Regions from separate parts of the Pseudoduganella sp. RAF19 genome, predicted to be linked through region 1. Evidence: predicted binding sites of a transcription regulator. Region 1 holds the regulator's gene; each other region holds the start of a gene.

Region 1 (6,976 bases):
TCACCACCACCATCCTGCACAACGACCGCCAGAAGGGCATCGAGCACGGATCGCTGCACAAGCCGATCCACACTTCGGTGACCTTCGGCTACGCAGACGCGCGCCAACTGGCGTCTGTCTTCCAGGGCAAAGAGCCGGGCTTCCGCTACGGCCGCCAGGGCAATCCGACCGTGTCGGCGCTGGAGGATAAGGTCAACAAGATGGAGCAGGGCGTAGGCACGATCTGCTTCGCTACGGGCATGGGCGCGATTGGCGCCGTGTTCCAGGCGCTGCTGCGTGCCGGTGACCATGTGGTGTCGTCGTCTTTCCTGTTCGGGAATACCAACTCCCTGTGGCAGACCGTCGCAGGGCAGGGCGTGGGCGTGGACTTCGTGGACGCGACCGATGTGGCCAATGTGGCTGCGGCCCTGAAGCCGGAAACGCGCATCGTCTTCGTGGAGACGATCGCCAATCCGCGCACGCAAGTGGCGGATCTGAAGCGCATCGGCGAGCTGTGCGCCGAGCGCGGCATTCTCTACATCGTCGACAACACCATGACCTCGCCTTATCTGTTCCGTCCGAAGACGGTCGGTGCAGGCCTGGTGGTGAATGCGCTGACCAAGTCCATCGGCGGACACGGTAACGCGCTGGGTGGCGCCCTGACCGATACCGGCGCTTACGACTGGACGAAATTCGCCAATATCTTCGACAACTACAAGAAGAACCCCGCGCCGATGTGGGGCCTGGTGCAGATCCGCGCCAAGGGCCTGCGTGACTTCGGCGCTTCGCTCGGTCCTGAAGCGGCGCACCATATCGCTGTCGGCGCCGAGACGTTGGCGTTGCGCATGGAACGCACCTGCACCAACGCGCAGGCGCTGGCCGAGATGCTGGAAGCGGACGACCGCGTGGCCGCCGTCTACTATCCTGGCCTGAAGTCGCACCCGCAGCACGATATCGCTTCGGAGCTGTTCAAGGATTACGGTTCACTGCTGTCCTTCGAACTGGCGGAAGGCATCGATTGCTTCGATTACCTGAACAAGCTGAAGCTGGCGATCGCAACGTCCAACCTGGGCGATACGCGCACGCTGGTGATTCCGGTGTCGCATACCATCTTCTTCGAGATGGGGCCGGAGCGCCGTGCATCGATGGGCATTGCCGATTCGCTGATCCGTGTATCGGTCGGCATCGAAGACACGGCCGACCTGCTGGACGATTTCCGCTCCGCGCTCGACGCATGATGCGCCTTCGCTGGATGCCGGCTGCTGCGTTGTCTGCCGCGCTGGCACTGCCGGCGTATGTGGCTCTCGCGGCCAGCACCGTCACCGTGCCTGTCGAGCTGCAGGACGGCCGTCCGGTGGTGTCGCTCAAAATCGCGGGCAAATCCCATCCCTTCCTGCTGGACACCGGCTCCAACACGGCGCTGCATCTCACGCCGGACTTGCTGGCCAAGGTGCCGGGCTTGAAACTGACCGGCCGCAAATTGCATACGCGCGACCTGTCCGGCCAGGAGCAGGAGGCCGACGAATTCGTGATTCTCGATCTGGTACTCAACGGTGTGCATTTCGGCGAAGTGCGCGGCCAGGCGTTCAAGCCCTGGGGCCTGCACCTCGGCGAACCGCTGCCGCAGCCGGAAGACAAGTTCTCCGTCATCGGCCTGCCGCTGTTTGCGAAGCAGGCTTTCGTGTACGACTACAGCGCGCGCCAATTCAGCTTTGGCGCCAAAGTGCAGCATGGCGGCCTATGGAAGGTGCTGCCTTACGAAGCGAGCAAGGAAGGACTGGTGGTGCGCTTCGTGAACCCGCGCACCAGCTACCGGCTGGTGCTGGATTCGGCGTCCACAATTTCGGTTGTAAGCCGCCAGCGTGCAGAGGAAAAGAATGACGAAACCGGCACGTGTCCGATGAATATTGGGCCGGGCCGCGGCTGCAACTACGTCGAGGCGGGACTGGGCGACGATGGCATCAGCTTCCAGCCATTGCTGCACGACCTGCCCGAACAATTCACTGCCGACGGTATTGCCGGCGCAGACTTCTTCCAGCATTACGCTGTCTACATCGACCAGGCCGGCGGCCAGGTCGCAGTGCGCCGCAAGGATCGCTGAGGCGCGCTTAGTACGCCTTCGCTACCAAGGGGCGGCCCCTGGCATCTGGTACGGGTGGCGCCAGCCGGGCAGGGCGCGGATGCGATCGAGCCAGGCTGCAACGCGCGGCGGATAGCTGACGTTGGCTTGTTCAGGCCAGAACAGGTAACCGCAAAGCGACAGGTCGGCAATGCTGGGCTGATCGTCCAGCAGGAACTGGCGGCCGTCCGTCAGTTCCTCATCCAGGCGCACCATATCGTCATCGAAGCGGCGGCGGAACCATGGCAGCACGGTGCCTGCATAGGCACCGGCATCGTCGAACTTCTGGCCATAGCGCAGGTGGGCCATGGAGAAGCCGATGCGGTTGGCTTCCCAGAACAGCCATTCGCGGCAGCGTTCCAGGCGTTCCTTCGATTCGCCGCCCCATGCGCCGAGATGTTCGGCCATGTGCAGCAGGATGGCGTTCGATTGCACGTACGGTTTGCCGTCGTGGACCAGCAAGGGCACTTCGCAGTATTTGGCCAGGCTGCGGAAGGGCTCCGGGCGATCGGCCCGCGCCAGGCGCAGGTCGATCTCTTGGTACTCGTGCGGCACGCCCGCCACTTCCAGTAGCAGCTTGACCTTGTAGCTGTGGCCGGACTCGCAGTTCCCGTACAGCTGGATCATTAGTGCCAGGTCCTCATCAGGCCCACGGCCAGGCCTTCCAGCGCGAAGTCGTCTTCCGGCGTGACGGTGATGACCTTGAAGTCCGGGTTTTCCGGCAGCAGTTCGACGGTGGAGCCGGATTTGCGGTAGCGCTTTACCGTCACTTCATTGCCGATGCGCGCGACCACGATCTGGCCGTTGCGGGCGCTGTCGGTCTTCTTCACCGCCAGCAGGTCGCCGTCCATGATGCCGATGTCGCGCATCGATTCGCCGCGTACTTTCAGCAGGAAGTCGGGCTTGGACGAGAACAGGTTGGGGTCAACGTTGTAGCTGGTTTCCAGATTTTCCTGCGCCAGGATAGGCGAGCCTGCGGCCACGCGGCCGATCAGCGGCAATGAAACCAGCATGCCGGCGGGTACCTGGGGCAGGGCGTCGTCGTCAGTATGGACGGTGGCGCGGCGCGAGCTGGTTGCTGCGCTGCTTGCCGCACCGGTGCCCGATGCTGCGGCGCCGAAGCTGCCGGTCAGACGGATGCCGCGCGAGGTGCCGGCAGTGATCTCGATGGCGCCCTTGCGCTGCAGGGCTTTCAGGTGTTCTTCGGCAGCGTTGGCGGACTTGAAGCCGAGTTCCGCGGCGATCTCCGCGCGGGTCGGCGGGAAGCCGGTGTTGTCGATCGCGTCCCTGATCAGATTGAGGATTTGTTCTTGACGTGCTGTGAGCTTGATCATGGTACGTGTGCTGTGGATATAGACAGTCTGTATTTTTGTACAGTGTGGACCATAATGCAAGCAAAATTGTTGCATCCTGAGAAAAATTTCGGCTTAATGTCGAAACGACAATGCTCGGAGGACGGGATGGGACGCTATGCTTTCTTGCTCGCTGCTGGTATTGCGCTGTTCGGCGCACTGATTCATTTCCTGGCACCTCTGTTGGGAGCGGAGTGGTACGCGTTCTTCCAGGCGCCGCCTGCCGTGGTCGCCTCGGCGCGCGGCGGCACTGCGCTGGCGCCGCTTGGTTCGGTGGTGATCGGCGGACTGATGCTGTTATGCTCCCTGTACGCACTGGCTGGCACTGGTGCGCGCCGCCTGCGCTGGTTGCCGTTTGTCCCGCAGGCGCAAGGCACGATCGCCGCCGTCTGCCTGCTCCGCGGCCTGCTGCTGGTACCGTCCGTGATCAAATTCCCTTCGCATGTGACCACGTTTGATGTGGTCGCGTCCCTGATCTGGTTTGTGACGGGCGTGGCGTTCGTGATCGGCATCCTCTCGCGCCAGCCGGTGCGAATTCCTTCCTTACCTGAGGGGCAGCCCGGCAACTGACAGCGCCGACGCCGGCGTCTTTTCCTGCACCAGCGCAATGCCGAGCTGCTGTGGCTGGCGATCTGTGGCGGTGTGGCGCAGGGCCAGTGTTTCATCGTCAATCGCACCGAAGCGCACGCGGAGCAAGCCCCGATCTTGAGATGCGGATCGGAAGGCAGTGGCTTCATCCAGTCTGGAACATCGTATAAATCATTTCCCTGTTGTGCGCTCCATTCGTGTCGCGAAAACAATATTGCTCATTCCAGTCGATGACTGCCTGCACATCAGGGAAGAAAAATGCCCCAGCATGCCTGTTCGCCGGCCAGCCAGGCTTGAGGCAAAGCAGGGAGGTGCTTGAGCTGGCTGGGAAAAAGTGGTATATTTGCGGGCTTACCTCTTCCCACACCTGTCTTGACGCCAGGGTGGGCTATTTTCACAGTCCTTAAGGGAGTTTACATGCGTCACTACGAAATCGTATTTATCGTCCATCCGGACCAAAGCGAGCAAGTGCCCGCGATGATCGAACGTTACAAGACCAGCGTGACCTCGCGCGGCGGTAACGTGCACCGCGTGGAAGATTGGGGCCGCCGTCAAATGGCGTACTCGATCCAGAAGCTGGCCAAGGCACACTACATCTGCATGAACATCGAGTGCGACAACGAGACTCTGGTCGAACTGGAAACCGCATTCAAATTCAATGATGCCGTGCTGCGTCACCTGACCGTCAAGATGAAGAAAGCGGAAACCGCTCCTTCGCCAATGATGAAGTCGGTTCAGCGTGAAGACGCGGCCAAGAGCCATCGCGCCGAAGCACCAGCAGCTCCTGCAGCGGCCTAAGTCCTGATCAGGAAGAAGGTCTGAACCAGCTACGAGTCATTGCCCTCATCACCGAACGGGACAGCGTCCGCTACACCCCGGCCGGTCTGCCGATTGTGAATGCAGTATTGCAGCACAGTTCGCAACAGATGGAGGCAGGCATCGCCAGACTGGCCGAGTTTGAGATCCCCGCCGTTGCGGCAGGCGATATCAGCAAACGGTTCAGTGAAGCGACCCTCGGCGGCATCTATGAGTTCACCGGATTCCTGGCCAAGAAAAACCGCAATAGCAGAACCCTGGTATTTCACATCATTGATTTTCGTACCGTCTGAGACGGTGCAATTTTTAGATACAGGAGCCTAAAATGGCATTCGGTAAAAAGTTCGACAAAAACAAGCTCAAGCTGAAAGAAAAGCGCAAGCAGCAAAACCCTCTGTTCAAGCGCAAGAAGTTCTGCCGCTTCACCGCCGCTGGCGTTGAGCAAGTGGACTACAAAGATGTAGACACCCTGAAAGACTTCATCCAGGAAAACGGCAAGATCATGCCAGCACGCCTGACCGGCACCAAGGCGCACTACCAGCGTCAAGTTGACACCGCTATCAAGCGCGCCCGCTACCTGGCCCTGCTGCCATACACCGATCTGCACCACGCTTAATTAGCGATCAGATCAGAGATCCTGGAGAACACTATGCAAATCATTCTGTTGGAAAAAGTTGTTAACGTCGGCAACCTGGGCGACGTGGTAAAGGTCAAGGACGGTTACGCACGTAACTTCCTGATCCCGCAAAAGCTGGCTCGCCGTGCGACCACCGCTGCTGTGGCTGAATTCGAAGCCAAGCGCGCTGAACTGGAAAAAGCTGCTGCTGCCAAGCTGGCTGCTGCCCAGGCACAAGGCGAAAAGCTGAACGGCATGACCGTGACCGTGGCTCAGAAAGCTGGCGTGGACGGCCGTCTGTTCGGTTCCGTGACCAACTTCGACATCGCTGAAGCCCTGACCAAAGCTGGCTTCGCCGTGGAAAAAGCTGCCGTGCGCCTGCCGACCGGCCCGCTGAAGACCGTTGGCGAATTCCCGGTTGCTGTTTCCCTGCACACCGACGTGCTGGCGGAAGTAACCGTTGCCGTGGTTGGCGAAGCTGCCTAAGTAATTGTTGTACAAATAGAAAAGCCGGGCGGCAGCGCCCGGCTTTTTTATTGCCAGTAAGTTTGATCATCCTCGAAGCAGGTATAATGCGCGCCATGAATCCCGCTCCATCCGCCGACCCGCAAGTCGATGCCCTCCGAATCCCGCCGCACTCCATCGAGGCAGAGCAATCTGTCATCGGCGGCCTGCTGCGTGATAACGCGGCATGGGACCGTATTGCGGACTTGATGCGTTCGGAAGATTTTTACCGCTACGATCACCGCATCATCTTCGAACAGATGGTTCGCCTGATTAACTCGGGCAAGCCGGCCGACGTGGTGACCGTGGCAGAAGCCCTGCAGATGCTGGGCAAGGCCGAGGAGGTAGGCGGCATGGCCTACCTGAACGCGATGGCGCAGAACACGCCGTCCGCCGCCAACATCCGCCGTTACGCCGAGATCGTGCGCGACCGCGGCGTGCTGCGCAAGCTGATTACCGTGGCCGACGAAGTGTCGGGCAAGGCCTTCAATCCGCAAGGCGCGGAAGTGAAGCAGATCCTGGACGAGGCCGAAGCGAAGATCTTCGCAATTGCCGAACAGGGCTCGCGTGGTGCGGCCGGCTGGCTGCCGGTGCAGCCCCTGCTGACCCAGGTGGTCGAGCGTATCGATGAACTGTATTCGCGCGACACGACCTCGGAAGTGACGGGTGTGCCAACCGGCTGGATCGATCTGGACCGCATGACCTCCGGCCTGCAGCCGGGCGACATGGTCGTGGTGGCAGGCCGTCCGTCCATGGGCAAGACCGCCTTCTCGATGAACATCGCCGAAAACGTCGCAGTGGAAGCCGGCCTGCCGGTGGCCGTGTTCTCGATGGAGATGGGCGGTGTGCAGCTGGCCATGCGTATGCTGGGTTCCGTCGGTAAGCTGGACCAGCACCGCCTGCGTACCGGTAAGCTGATCGACGAGGATTGGCCGCGCCTGACCGCCGCCATCCAGAAGATGAACGAAGCCCAGGTGTTTATCGACGAAACGCCGGCGCTGA
Region 2 (6,976 bases), on a different contig from region 1:
TTGTCGTCGTAGGACAGGTCCGGCGCCGCACGGCGCCGTACATTCAGCGGATATTGCTTGCCTGCTTCGATGCGCGTGTAATAGTAGTAATGACCGCGCCGCGTCGGCACCGAGAGGTCGGTGGGCTGGGTGCGCGCTTTGAACTCCGTGAACAGCTTGTCCGCCAATGGCTTGATATCGGCCGTCATGGCCGCGGTGTAAGCGTTTTCGGCGTTCAGCTGGGCCAGCACGGCGGGGTCCTGCTTGTCCTGCAGCCAGCGGTACTCGTCGGTGACTTCCTCGCCATGGCGCATGGTCAGGTACTGGCCCTTGGTGGCGACGGGCGGCGTGGGCGGCTCGGCAGCGGCCGCGCTGAGCGAGAGTAGAGCAAGGACTGCGATCAATTGTCGGGTCACTTTGAACTCCTGTGATATTTTGTGCAATGATTCTAGAGTCATGGGAATAAAAAGCAAATGCCAATGAACCCAATCGAAACGCTCTACGGACGCGTGGGCCGCCGCCTCGTGCCCTTCCTATTCCTTTGCTACGTGGTGGCCTACCTGGACCGCGTCAACGTCGGCTTTGCCAAGCTGCAGATGCAGGCTGACCTCGGGCTGTCGGAGACGGTGTACGGCCTCGGCGCCGGCATCTTCTTCATCGGCTACTTCCTGTTCGAGGTACCGGCCAATCTGCTGATGACGCGGGTCGGCGCGCGGCGCTGGATCGCACGCATCATGGCCAGCTGGGGCGTGGTGTCGGCGGCGATGATGTTCACCACCAGCACGCATAGCTTCTATGTACTGCGCTTCCTGCTCGGTGCGGCGGAAGCCGGCTTCTTCCCCGGCGTAATTCTGTACCTGACCTACTGGTATCCGGCGCGGCGCCGCGCGCGGATCGTCGCCATCTTCATGAGCGCGATTGCGGTGGCGGGTGTGCTGGGCGGGCCGATGTCAGGTGCGATCATGAGCGGGCTGGCGGGCGTGTCAGGCCTGAAAGGCTGGCAGTGGCTGTTCCTGCTGGAGGGCTTACCGTCCATCGTGGTCGGCGTCTGGGCCTTGTGGTATCTGGATGACAGCATCGACGATGCCATGTGGCTGGACGATGAACAGAAGGCCATGCTGAAGCAGGAGCTGGCCGCCGATAACGAATCACCGCGTACGCAATGGACGCTGCGCCACGTCTTCGGCAGCAGCCGCGTGTGGATGCTGGCCCTGATTTACTTCCTCTTCGTGATGGGCCTTTACGGCGTGAGCTTCTGGCTGCCGCAATTGATCCGCAACAGCGGCGTGCAAGATGTGCTGAGCGTCGGCCTGCTGACCGCCATCCCTTACGGCATCGCGGCGGTGGTGATGATCGCGTCCGCCCGCCATTCCGACCGTACCGGCGAGCGCCGCTGGCATGCCGCGATTGCCGCTTTCGCTGGCGCTGCGGGCCTGGCCATCACCAGTCACACCAGCGATCCGTTGACCTCGATGATGGCACTGAGCCTGGCCACGGCGGGCATCCTGAGCACCTTCCCGGTGTTCTGGAGCCTGCCCACCTCCATGCTGGGCGGCACCGCAGCGGCGGCGGGCATTGCCATCGTCAATTCGGTCGGTAACCTGGCAGGCTTCCTCAGTCCCTACATGGTGGGCGCCATCAAGGACGCCACGCACAGCACGACGCAGGGCATGATGGTGCTGGCTGCCAGCCTGCTTGCGGGCGGCGTGCTGGTGCTGCTGTGCGTGAACCGGAGGAACGAGGTGCTTTGATTACCTGGCACGTAATCGCCGTGCCGTGCTGATTTCCCGAGAATGAAGTCACTTCATCACTTCTCAAGGAGATCGGAAATGAGCAAAGCCCGCGCAATCGCCCAGCAATACCTGGCCGTCTGGAATGAACGCGACGCCGCCGCGCGCCGCGCCAGAGTGGCGGAACTCTTCACGCTGGAAGCCGAGTACAAAGATCCGCTGATGAAAAGCGCCGGCCACGAAGGCCTGGACGCCATGATCGCCGACGCCCAGGAACACTTCCCCGGCCACCGTTTCGCCCTGCATGGCACGCCGGATGAACACAACGACGTGATCCGCTTCTCGTGGAACCTGGCCACGCCCGGCGCCGAGCCGATTGCCAAAGGCACCGACGTCGCCACGGTGCATGCGGACGGCCGCCTGAGTAGCGTGACCGGCTTCATCGACTACTTCGCGCAGTAAGGGGAGTCCGCCATGACCGCCTACAAAGCTTCAGGCGCCCATATCGTGGAGCCCAACTTCATTCGCACCGCCGATGGCGTGAACCTGTTCTACCGCGACTGGGGCGATGGCAAGCCGGTCGTCTTCGTGGGCGGCTGGTCGCTGCCATCGGACCAGTGGAACTACCAGATGCTGGCGCTGCTGGAACAGGGCCTGCGCGTGATTGCCTTCGACCGCCGCGGCCATGGCCGTTCCAGCGATCCGGGCCGCGGCTATCAGCTCGACACGCTGGCCGATGATCTGGCCGCCGTGCTGGAAGCGCTGGACCTGCACGAAGCCACGCTGGTGGCGCACTCGATGGGCTGCAATGAGGTGGTGCGCTACCTCACCCGCCACGGCGACGGGCGCATCGAAGCCGCCGCTCTGCTGGGCACCATGACGCCGGACTTCCGCGCTGCCGGCGACATGTTCGAACACTTCCGCCGCGAGCAGCTGTCGAAAGATTTCCCGTTGTGGATAGACGAGAACATCGATCCCTTCGTCCCCGGCGTCACACAAGGCCTGAAGGACTGGCTGCGCGGCCTGGCGCTGCAAACTTCCGCGCAAGCCCTGTATGAATGCAACCGCGTGGTACAGCATGCGGACATGCGCGACGAAATGCGCCGTATCGGCATCCCCACGCTGCTGATCGCCGGCACACAGGATGTGAGCGCGCCGTTCGAACTGACGGCGAAGCCCAGCATGGACCTGCTGCCCAACGCACGCCTGCGCGTGTACGAGGGCGCGGCACATGGTATGTTCCTCACCCATATGCAGCGCGTGAACGGCGACTTGATTGAATTCATCCTGGGGAGAAAATGACCGAACAGTATTTCAGCGACTACGCACAGGCCATGAAGTATTGGCGTACCAAGCGCGGTTACAGCCAGCTGCGCCTCTCCACTGAAAGCGGCGTTTCGCAGCGCCATATCAGCTTCCTCGAAAGCGGACGATCGCAGCCAAGCCGCGAGCTGATTCTCAAGCTGGGCATGACGCTCGATATCCCGCTGCGCCAGCGCAATGTGATGCTGCTGGCGGCGGGCTTCGCACCGGCTTACCAGGAGCGCAGCCTGTCCGATCCCGAGATGGCGGCGGTGCGCCAGGCGCTGGACTTCATGCTGCAGCAGCAGGCGCCGTATCCCGCGCTGGTGGTGGACCGCCTGTGGAATCTGCAAATGCACAACGGCCCTGCTGCGGCCATGATGTCCTGGATTCTCGGCCTGCCGGACAACACGCCTCTACCCAGCGTGAACGTGGTAAAGCTGACGCTGGACCCAAATGGGGTACGTCCCTATTTAGCAAACTGGGAAGACGTTGCCACCGATCTGCTGCAATGGATTCAGCGCGAAGCGATGGGCGATGGTCCCGGCAGCGAAGCCACGCGCCTGCTGGAAGACTTGCTGGCCATGCCCGGCGTGCGCGCTGCCGCCGCTGCGCCGAACCTGGAGCGCCGCGCGCTGCCCTTCCTGCCCTTCACGGTGCGCAAGGATGGCACGGAGCTGAATCTGTTCACCACCATCACCACTCTCGGCACGCCGCATGATGTGACGGTGCACGAGCTACGGCTGGAAGCTTTCTTCCCGGCGGATGAAGCCACGGCGCAGTGGTTCAAAGCTCGGGCGGCGCCGGGCAATCGTCAGCATTCTTAGAATTCCTCCCATTCATTCGCATCCGTCGTGGCGGCGCTGGCGGTGGGGCGCCGCGTAGGCGTCGGCCGGGCTTTGTGTGCCAGCTGTTTCTGCGCTGCCGCGGACGATGGCAGTGCCGCGCGTACTGGCACGGCTGCCGGGGGCGGCGGAACCGGCGAACGTGGCAGGGCCTGGCTGACGTCGATCTTGAAGACCGCAACCGCCTGCTGCAGCTGCACGGCCTGCTCCTGCATGCTGCGTGCCGCGGCGGCGGCTTCCTCAACCAGCGCGGCATTCTGCTGGGTGACCGAGTCCATCTCGGCCACGGCAGTGTTGATTTGCTCGATGCCGGCCGTCTGTTCATTGCCCGCGTTGGCGATTTCGCTCATGATGCCTGCCACCTGCTGCACCGAGTCGACGATACGCTGCATAGCCGCGCCAGCCTGGTCCACCAGCTTGCCGCCCGCATCCACTTTCGCCACCGAATCGTCGATCAGCGCCTTGATCTCGCGCGCTGCCTGCGCCGATCGGTGCGCCAGCGTGCGTACCTCGCCCGCCACCACCGCAAAGCCGCGCCCCTGCTCGCCCGCGCGCGCCGCTTCCACGGCGGCGTTGAGGGCCAGGATGTTGGTCTGGAAAGCGATACCGTCAATGACGCCGATGATGTCCACAATGCGCGCCGAGCTATCCTTGATGGCGCCCATGGTTTGCACCACTTCGCTCACCACTTGTCCGCCCTGGCTGGCGTGATCGGCGGCGGACACCACCAGCTGATTCGCCTGCCGCGCATGGTCGGCGTTCTGGCGCACGGTGGAGGTCAGCTCTTCCATGGAGGACGCAGTTTCTTCCAGCGCCGCGGCCTGCTGCTCGGTGCGGCGCGACAGGTCCAGGTTGCCCGCGGCGATTTCCGCCGTGCCGGTGGTGATGGTATCGGTGCTGTTGCGCACCGAGCCGACCGTGCGGGTCAGCGCCGCCACCATTTCCTTCAGCGCGTTCAGCAGCCGTCCCGTTTCATCCTTGCGCTCGACCTCGATGCGGCTGGTGAGATCGCCCTGGGCCACCGTTTCCGCCAGATCCACCGCCTGGTTGATGGGCGTAGTGACGGAGCGCGTAATCAGCCAGCCGGCGAGAATCGACAGCAGTGTCGCCACCACCAGCTGGCCGACCATCAGCCAGGTGGCCTCCTGCGCCGTGTCTTCCGCCTTGGCGCCGTCTTCATTCATCAGTTTGCCCTGGAAGGCGAGAATCGCATCGAGCTTGCCAAAATACGCGTTCTGCGCCGGGACCATATCGCTGAACATGTACTGGATGGCGCCGTCGCGGTCGCCGCCCTGGAAGCGTTTCAGCACTTCGTCGCGCTTGGCCTTGTAGTCGAGGAAGGCCTGAGTCTCTTCCGCAAACAGGCGCTTGGCCTCGGCGCTGCGGATGATCTGCTCCAGCTTATTGGCGGCTTCGGCGCCGCTGCGGTCCGACTCGGCCATGCTGGCGAGGAATGCGGCCGACTTGCCGGCATCCGGTTCCAGCATTGCGTTGCGCAGCGATTGCGCGGAGCGGTTGGAATGGCTGCGCATCTCATTGGTCAACACCACCTTCTGGTAGCGGTCGCTGACCAGCTTGCCGGTCAAATCTGAAATCTGCTGGATGCGCCCGATGCCGGTGAAGGACATCAGCAGCATGATCAGGATCGTCACTGCAAAACCAAGGGCCAGCCGGGCGCCAATTTTCAGGTTTGAAAGTGTCATCGCTATCCTCCGGGGGGAGCACTCATCGTATGCTTTTTCACGAGAGGCTGGCTCTCTGTTGAATACTGGATATAATTACAGTATTTCAACAGCCATTCATCCTCCCGCATGAGCAGGCCGCGCCGTATCGCCCACCTCGACATGGATGCGTTTTACGCGTCGGTGGAGCTGTTGCGCTATCCGGAATTACGCGGCCAGCCGGTCGTGATTGGCGGCGGTTCGCGCCATCAGCCTCGGCAGTTAGATGATGGCACGAAGCAGTTTTCCCGATTGCGCGACTATGTAGGACGTGGCGTAGTGACCACATCCACCTATGAAGCGCGCGCCCTCGGCGTGTTTTCGGCGATGGGCACGATGAAAGCCGCTGCCCTGGCGCCGGATGCCATCCTGCTGCCGACCGACTTCGAGTCCTATCGCAAATATTCACGCCTGTTCAAGGCGGCGGTGGCGTCCATCGCGCCGCAGATCGAGGACCGCGGCATCGACGAGATCTACATTGACCTCAGCGATCTGCGCGAGGACACGCGCGAGCTGGGCCAGCGCCTGAAGGCTGCGGTGAAGGAAGCCACCGGCCTGACCTGCTCGATCGGCATCGCGCCCAACAAGCTGCTGGCCAAGATCTGCTCCGACCTGGAAAAGCCGAACGGGCTGACCATCATTTCCCACGACGATGTGCCGGCCCGCATCTGGCCGCTGCCGGCGCGCAAGGTGAACGGCATCGGCCCCAAGGCGGCCGCCAAGCTGTCCGCGTTGGGCATTGAAACCGTGGGTCAGGTGGCGGCGGCTGATGCCCGCCTGCTGCAGGAACATTTCGGCCTGAATTACGCGGAATGGTTGCAGCGCATCTCCCACGGCCACGACGAACGCGAAGTGGCGACGCGCTCCGAGCCCAAGGGCATCAGCCGCGAAACGACGTTCGAGCGCGATCTGCACGCGCGGCAGGACCGCGGCGAGCTGTCCGAAATCTTCACCCGCTTGTGCACAAAGCTGGCTGAGGACCTGGCGCGCAAGCGTTATGCGGGCCGCACCATCGGCATCAAGCTGCGCTACAGCGACTTCCGCACAGTCACGCGCGACGTGACCTTGCCGCTGCCGACCGCCGATGCCGCCGCCATCCGCCGTGCGGCGGGCGAGTGTCTGCGCCGTGTGCCGCTGGACCTGAAACTGCGTCTGCTCGGCGTGCGCGTGTCGGCGCTGTCGCCGTTGGATGAGCTGGGCGCCGCGCCACCGCCCAGGCAGGGCGATCTTTTCGCCAGTCTGTGAGAATCCGAGAGTATTTCAGCCTGCAAGCGACCGCATAATGCCGGCGCGAGCCGGGGAATTGTGCCGCCGGCTGCGAACTGGAATTTGCCGATGGATCGAACGCTGTCCCTCCAGCGCCGCGCCCTGCTGCCCGCGCTCGCGCTGCTGCATCTCG
Region 3 (6,976 bases), 110 kb from region 1:
CCACGGCCTGCGCCTCCGGCACCTCGCCCGCCACCGCCAATGTGGCCGCACCGCCGAGGCTGTGGCCGATCAGGAGACGCGGCGCGGCGCGCGTCTGGCGCAGGAAGTCGACAGCGGCCAGCAGGTCGGCGATATTGGACGAGAAATTGGTGTTGGCGAATTCGCCTTCGCTGGCACCCAGTCCCGTGAAGTCGAAGCGCAGCACCGCGATGCCATGCTCGGTCAGGGCCTGCGCGATGCGGCTGGCGGCAAACACGTCCTTGCCGCAGGTGAAGCAATGGGCGAACAGGGCGTAAGCCTTGACGGCGGTTTCGGGAGAGTCGAGGCGGGCGGCCAGCTTTTGTCCAGTTGCACCCGTAAAATCCAGTCGTTCAGCGCGCATGCTTGGCTCCGGAAATATTTTGCCTATTTGTACCACAGTTGCGCCCTGCTTACCCGAACAAGCCATGCAAATACCAGCGCTGCTCATCGCCGCCGAGGCGTTCGCGGAACACCCAGTAATGCGCGTTATCGTCGCCTTCCGCGATGAAATAATCCCGCGTTTGCGTATCGCTCCACCACCCTGCTTCGATGCGCTCGGCCGGCGTTACCACGCGCAGCGATGAGGTGTAGAACGGCCGGTGATCGCGCATCATCAAAGCGATTGGTTTCGGCAGCAGCCACACGGGACGCGGCAAGGGACGCGGCGGCATCTGCGCCTTCACGTCCGCTGCGCGCAGCTTGAGCTGCACCGGCACCCAGTTGTTGGCGTACTCCGGACGGAAGTCGGCGCGTGGCGAAGGCTGCAGTACATTGTCCGTGCCCAGCCGGGCAATCAGCACTTCGAACAGGCGCTGCCGGTCTTCCTTGCTGCCGCCCGGTTCCGGGAACAGCGAATCGCTGAGCGGCGCCATCGGCTCGACCTTGGTCGCTTCCAGGCTGAGGCCAATCACCGGCGCCACCAGCTCCACCTTGCCCAGACGCTCTTTCAGCAGACGCACCAGATGCTCGTCGCGCCAGGTCGGCTCCGACAGCGCAACCTCGATGGGCGTTGGCGGACGCGCTTGCCGCCCGCGCTCGTGCTCCAGTTTCAGGCAGATGCCCTCGACAGCAAACTGGCGCGCGCACAGCCAGCCCGTCAGCTGCTGCAGCAAGCGGCAAGCGCCCGCCAGCAGCAGGTCGGCATTCTCGATGCGGCCAAACAATTCCAGCTTGGCGGTAAAGCTGGGCGGCGCCTCGATCCACTCGAACATTTCCGGCGTGGTGCCATGCGCTGCATCCAGCATGGCCAGCACCGCTGCACCGCACCGCCGCTTCAGGCCGGGACGCGGCAAGCTGTACAGCTCGCCCAGCGTCTGGCAGCCGATGCCCTGCAGCCACGGCAGGAAAGGACGCACGGGCGGCATCAGCCCGGCCGGTAAGCCGTCCAGCCTGCGCATCAGGCTCTTCATTGTTAAAGAACGACCGCCGCCGCTGTGTGCCAGCAGCCAGGCGCCGCGCGCGGTGGGCGCCACACCAAGGTGAGCGCTGAAGCCGAGCGCATGCAGGCTGGCCAGCACACGCCGGCACAGCTTGCGAATGCCGCCGAACAGGCGCAAGCTGGCGCCGATATCCAGCAGCAACGATGCTTCTTCACCTTCTGCCACATTGGGCGTGAACTGCAGCATGGCCATCGCCACCGCATGCAGAGCGTCCGTTTCCTTCAACGGCGCGCGTTCGTGCAATTCCGCATGCGGCGCCATCATCATCACGCCGCCGCGCCGCATGCCCGGACGCACCCCGCAGGCGTGCGCCAGGCTGGATAAAGCTATAACCCCATCCTGCTCCAGCACCACGCTGCACTGGTCATCCGACCACCGCGGGCAGAATATCTCCAGCGGAAGCTGGGGTAGATGCAGGCTGATCCATAAACGCATGACGCAACAAGGTAGAAGGCATTAATGGGAGGAAGAGCGGTTCATCGCGCCGCGGTCCCCGCCGTTTGATAAAGTCAATCTGCACGCCGCCCGATGCGCCGCGCACCGCCAGCCGCAATGGCGCCGGCGACGAGTCTTGCGCTTCCTGGATCGGACGCATCATGCAGAACAAGGTGTCGCTGCTCTGGGCTGCCATGTGCAGGCGGCGCAAGGATTCGCCGCGCACATGCTTGTCCCACAGCAGCACCGCGCCGCAACAACCGCTGCGCAGCGCTTGCTCGGCCGCCCATTGCCCATCGGCCGCGCGGCCGGTGTTCTTCACCCACACCAGCTGCGAAGGCTGCAAGCCCAGCGCGGACAAGCCCAGCACCTGCGGCACTTGCGGCGGCTGCAGCATGACAATCGGACGCGTCAGGCCCGCCAGCGCCGGATGCAGCAAGCGCATCTCGCCGATGCCGTTCTGCTGCAACAGCAACTCAATCAGCGTGCCGGTCGGCCAGCCCCCACCGGGCAGCTGGGCCGACAGCGCGGCATACCCGGTGTCGACGCACCGGGTCGTGCTTTGCGCCAGTTGCGATGCAAACCATAGCGAAGGATGCAAGGCTTCCGGCGCTTTGATCGGATCAGAGCGGGCCATGGAATTCGAAAGCAAATAACTGTATGCATATACAGTACAATCTGCACGGGATTTTGGCAAGGTTTACCTGCGCATCAGGCTGGTAAAATCGCCAACATTGCCTTTTTACCGAACGCTATGGAAACCATCGGCGCAGTTCTCTTTGCCATCGCCCTGCTGCACACTTTCAGCGCCAAGTCTTTCGAGAAATTGGCGCACCGCTACCCGCGCCATCACGGGCTGTTCCACCTGCTCGGCGAAGTGGAAGTGGTGTTCGGCTTCTGGGCGTTCGTGCTGGTGGTGGTGATGGCTTTCGTGGCGGGACCGCAGAATGCGATTGCCTATGCGGAGACTCAGCAGTACACGGAGCCGCTATTCGTGTTCGTGGTAATGGTAGTGGCCGCGTCGCGTCCTGTGCTGGAGTTTGTGCAGCGCGTGCTGGCCACGATTGCGCGTCTGGCGCCGGGACGTAGCGAAGTCATGCTGGCCTGGCTGGGCTTGTCCGTCGTACCGCTGACCGGCTCGCTGATCACCGAGCCTGCCGCGATGACGATTGCTGCGCTGATGCTGGCGCCGCTGGTGTTTCGCGATCCGATGCCGGAATGGCTCAAGTATGGGGCGCTGGGCGTGCTGTTCGTCAACGTGTCGATCGGCGGCACGCTGACTTCCTACGCTGCGCCGCCGGTGCTGATGGTTGCCGGCACCTGGCAATGGGATAGCGCATTCATGGCCGCTCAGTTCGGATGGAAGGCGGCGCTGGCGGTATTCGTCAACGCGACTGTGGTGACGCTGCTGATGCGACGCCACCTGGTTGCCGAGCCACCGCGCGCGGCGGCTGATGCCGCAGCCGTGCCCTTGTTCGTCTGCGCGATTCATCTCGCCTTCCTCGCGGCCGTGGTGCTGCTGGCGCATCATCCGGTGCTGTTCCTGGGCGTGTTCCTGTTCTTCCTCGGTTACGCGCAGGCTTACCAGCGCTTCCAGTCGCCATTGATCGTGAAAGAGGCTTTACTGGTGGGCTTCTTTCTCGCGGGACTCGTCGTGCTCGGCGGCATGCAGCAATGGTGGCTGCAGCCCATCGTCTCTCAGTTACAGCCCGTGGCGCTGTTCTTCGGCGCACTGGGACTGACCGCCATCACCGACAACGCGGCCCTGACCTACCTCGGCTCCTTGATCGACGGCATCACGCCGCAGGCGCAATACATGCTCGTGGCAGGCGCCGTTGCCGGCGGCGGCCTGACCGTCATCGCCAACGCTCCCAACCCGGCCGGCGTCTCGCTCCTGCGCGCCGGCTTCCGCGACCAATCCATCAGTGCCTTCGGTCTGCTACTCGGGGCCGCCGCCCCCACCGTCACCGCCGCCCTCGCCTTCTTCTTTTAATCGTGTGCGCAAACGAAGACCGGCATGGCGCTCTCATTAAGCGCTATCGCAAGCGTCTCGCGAGCAAGCGTGCTAAGCGCACACTATTGAATCCCTGCAAGGACGCGAAAATTCTGCTTGCGCTATTCTGATTCTCATCCCGTTCCGCAAAGGAGCGGCTCTTTCACGACACTACATCAGGAGATGAGAATGAGCTATCTAGACCGCGATCCATATGGTATCTACCGCGACCGTACTGACAACGACGGTCCCGGCCCGCGCCTGATGGGCGCCGACACATTGATGGGCGAGGACGTCTACAACCGCCAGGACGAAGACCTCGGCGACATCAAGGAAATCATGCTCGACATGCAGACCGGCCAGATCGCCTATGCAGTGCTGTCCTTCGGCGGCGTGCTGGGCATGGGCAACAAGCTGTTTGCCGTGCCATGGCAAGCGCTGCAACTGGACACCGCCAACAAGCGCTTCGTCCTCGACTGCGCTAAAGAAAAACTGGAGAACGCTCCAGGCTTCGACAAGGACCGCTGGCCTGACATGGCAAGCGCCGAATTCAGCACGCAGATCCACGATTTCTACGGCACCCAGCAAGCCATGCCAGGCGCTCGCACCTCCACTGGCAGCGTGATGGGCTCGGGTACCGGCACCATGCAAAGCGGATCGAGCGGCAGCTACAGCGGCTCGACCCGGGACGATGACATCGTCGGCGGCAACAAAGGCAACTATTGATCCCACGTGGCAGCAATTGACTGTTTAATGTCATTGCTGCCTGGCGGCGACGCGCGAATAATCGGCTGATCTTCTTCAGCCGATTTCATCATGCGCCTACTGATCCTGTTTGCCGCCCTCCTCTTCGCAGCCGTAAGCCAGGCGGCCGAGCGTCCCCTCATCGTCATTGTCGGCTCCAACGAGCATACCGAGATCAGCGACTTCATGCTGCCGTATGGCGTGCTTAAGCGCGCCGATGTTGCCGACGTGCTGACAGCGTCGGTACACGAAGGCCCGATCCGCATGAGCGCCGGCCCGCGCGTGCAGCCTGATGCCAGCCTCGCCGAATTCGACCGGAAGTATCCAGCAGGCGCCAACTACGTGATCGTGCCCGCCATGCACGACTTCAAAGACCCTACGCTGGCCGACTGGCTGAAGACGCAAGCCGCACATGGCGCCACGCTCATCAGCATCTGCGACGGCGCGCTGGTGCTCGCCAACGCAGGCGTGCTGAAAGGCCATCAAGCCACTGCACACTGGGCCACGCGCGGTTACCGCGAAGAACACTATCCTGACACCACCTGGCTTGCCAACGCGCGCTACGTGGCGGACGGCAAAGTCATTACCAGTGTGGGCATCAGCGCCGCCATTCCCACTTCGCTGGCCCTGGTTGAAACGATTGCGGGCAGCGAACGTGCGCGCGCTGTGGCGAACGACATTGGCGTGAGCGGATGGGGCACGGAACACGACAGCACCGTCTTCGGCCCGCACCTTGGCAATCTGACCGTCTGGATGACGTGGTACACCGATCCCTGGTTCCATTCGCAGCGCGAGATTGGCGTGCCGGTCGCGCAAGGCGTGGATGAAATCGCGCTGGCCATCACTGCCGACGCCTACCAGCGCGCCAAGCGCGCCGTGCCGGTTACGGTCGCCGCCTCCGACGAGCCGCTACATACGCTCTATGGCCTGACCATTCTGCCGGAGCGCGTGGCCGGTACCGCCGACGCTCCCGTGCAAATGCTGCCGGCCCTGGACAGCACGCCACCTGCGCTGATGTGGAGCAAAGTACTCGGCCGTATCGCCGACGATTATGGTTCGCGCACCGCGCAACGCCTGGCGCTGGAATTTGAATATCCGGATTACGCGCCGAGGTAAGATGGCGATATGCCGCCAGACCGCCCCTGCCGTATCGTCCTGCTCGCCCACGAGCAAATGAATCTGCTGGACCTTTCCGGTCCGCTGCAAGCCTTCGCCAGTGCTGCCCGCCGCCACTCGGATGGCGCCCCGCCGCTGTACGAAACCATCATCGCTTCCGCTCACGGTGGACTCGTGACCACCAGCGCCGGGCTGGCGATCATGACCACGTCCATCGCCGATCTGGCCGACACCCCCATCGACACACTGATCGCTCCCGGTGGCTGCGCGGGCGACGAATATGACGCGCCGCCGGAGCTGGTGGCTTTCGTGCAGGCGCGCGCGGCCTCCGTGCGGCGCTTGTGCTCCGTCTGCACTGGCGCGTTCCTGCTGGCGGCAGCGGGCCAGCTGGATGGCCGGCGTGCGGCCACGCATTGGGAATGGGTGGAACGGCTGCGGGGCCGGCATCCAGCGGTGGCAATCGATGCGGACAAAATTTATGTCCGCGATGGACATGTGTGGACTTCGGCTGGCGTCAGCGCAGGCATCGACCTGGCGCTGGCCTTGATCAATGAGGACTACGGCCATCGCGTGGCTATCGAAACTGCGCGGCAGATGGTGGTCTTCATGAAACGTTCCGGCGGCCAGTCGCAATTCAGCGTGCCGCTGGCCGCGCAGGCGCGCGCGAGCGGCGGCTTTGCGGATCTGCATGCGTGGATTGCCATGAACCTGCACGAGGACTTGCGCGTGGAGCGGCTGGCCGAGCAGGCCGGCATGAGTCCACGCACATTCGCGCGGGCTTACACGAGCCAGATGGGATGCACGCCGGCGCGCACTGTGGAGCAGATGCGGCTTGAGGCGGCGCGGCGGGCGCTGGAGGAAAGCAGCCTGCCTGTGAAGACGATCGCGGCGCAGGCAGGATATGGCGAGGAGCAGAATTTGCGCCGGGTGTTTCTGCGGCAGTTGGGCGTTACGCCGGGCGACTACCGGAAGCGCTTCGCGGCGGCGGATCAATGATCCGCCCTACGACGCTCCGCGTTATCGCCCCGGTAGGGCTGATCATTGATCCGCCGGGACTACGACGCTCCGCGTAATCGCCCCGGTAGGGCGGATCATTGATCCGCCGGGACTACGACGCTCCGCGTTATCGCCGCGGTAGGGCGGATCATTGATCCGCCGGACCTCAACGCTGCATCGACTCCCAGACTTTCATCAGGCGCTTGACCGACACCGGCATCGGCGTGCGCAG

Evidence for each region. The regulator LexA, encoded in region 1, represses DNA repair genes until DNA is damaged. The targets are predictions, from matches to a motif close to ACTGTATNNNNATACAGT.
Region 2: the regulator LexA is predicted to act here: its motif matches at 5,624-5,641, upstream of dinB (DNA polymerase IV).
Region 3: the regulator LexA is predicted to act here: its motif matches at 2,551-2,568, upstream of imuA (translesion DNA synthesis-associated protein ImuA).

The regions. Positions count from the first base shown of each region.
Region 1 is NZ_JBFREF010000003.1:550,123-557,098, forward strand. It holds gene AB4Z19_RS10370 (cystathionine gamma-synthase family protein) at 1-1,217, shown strand, start outside; gene AB4Z19_RS10375 (hypothetical protein) at 1,214-2,080, shown strand; gene AB4Z19_RS10380 (glutathione S-transferase family protein) at 2,102-2,725, opposite strand; gene lexA (transcriptional repressor LexA) at 2,725-3,432, opposite strand; gene AB4Z19_RS10390 (hypothetical protein) at 3,559-4,020, shown strand; gene rpsF (30S ribosomal protein S6) at 4,456-4,836, shown strand; gene priB (primosomal replication protein N) at 4,857-5,147, shown strand; gene rpsR (30S ribosomal protein S18) at 5,180-5,470, shown strand; gene rplI (50S ribosomal protein L9) at 5,504-5,956, shown strand; gene AB4Z19_RS10415 (replicative DNA helicase) at 6,043-6,976, shown strand, end outside.
Region 2 is NZ_JBFREF010000009.1:363,228-370,203, forward strand. It holds gene AB4Z19_RS24270 (S9 family peptidase) at 1-395, opposite strand, end outside; gene AB4Z19_RS24275 (MFS transporter) at 459-1,730, shown strand; gene AB4Z19_RS24280 (nuclear transport factor 2 family protein) at 1,809-2,171, shown strand; gene AB4Z19_RS24285 (alpha/beta fold hydrolase) at 2,184-3,011, shown strand; gene AB4Z19_RS24290 (helix-turn-helix transcriptional regulator) at 3,008-3,838, shown strand; gene AB4Z19_RS24295 (methyl-accepting chemotaxis protein) at 3,835-5,559, opposite strand; gene dinB (DNA polymerase IV) at 5,668-6,822, shown strand; gene AB4Z19_RS24305 (hypothetical protein) at 6,913-6,976, shown strand, end outside.
Region 3 is NZ_JBFREF010000003.1:444,468-451,443, reverse strand. It holds gene AB4Z19_RS09945 (alpha/beta hydrolase family protein) at 1-382, opposite strand, end outside; gene AB4Z19_RS09940 (Y-family DNA polymerase) at 432-1,895, opposite strand; gene imuA (translesion DNA synthesis-associated protein ImuA) at 1,825-2,532, opposite strand; gene AB4Z19_RS09930 (putative Na+/H+ antiporter) at 2,650-3,888, shown strand; gene AB4Z19_RS09925 (PRC-barrel domain-containing protein) at 4,078-4,614, shown strand; gene AB4Z19_RS09920 (DJ-1/PfpI family protein) at 4,705-5,748, shown strand; gene AB4Z19_RS09915 (GlxA family transcriptional regulator) at 5,758-6,744, shown strand; gene hrpA (ATP-dependent RNA helicase HrpA) at 6,911-6,976, opposite strand, start outside.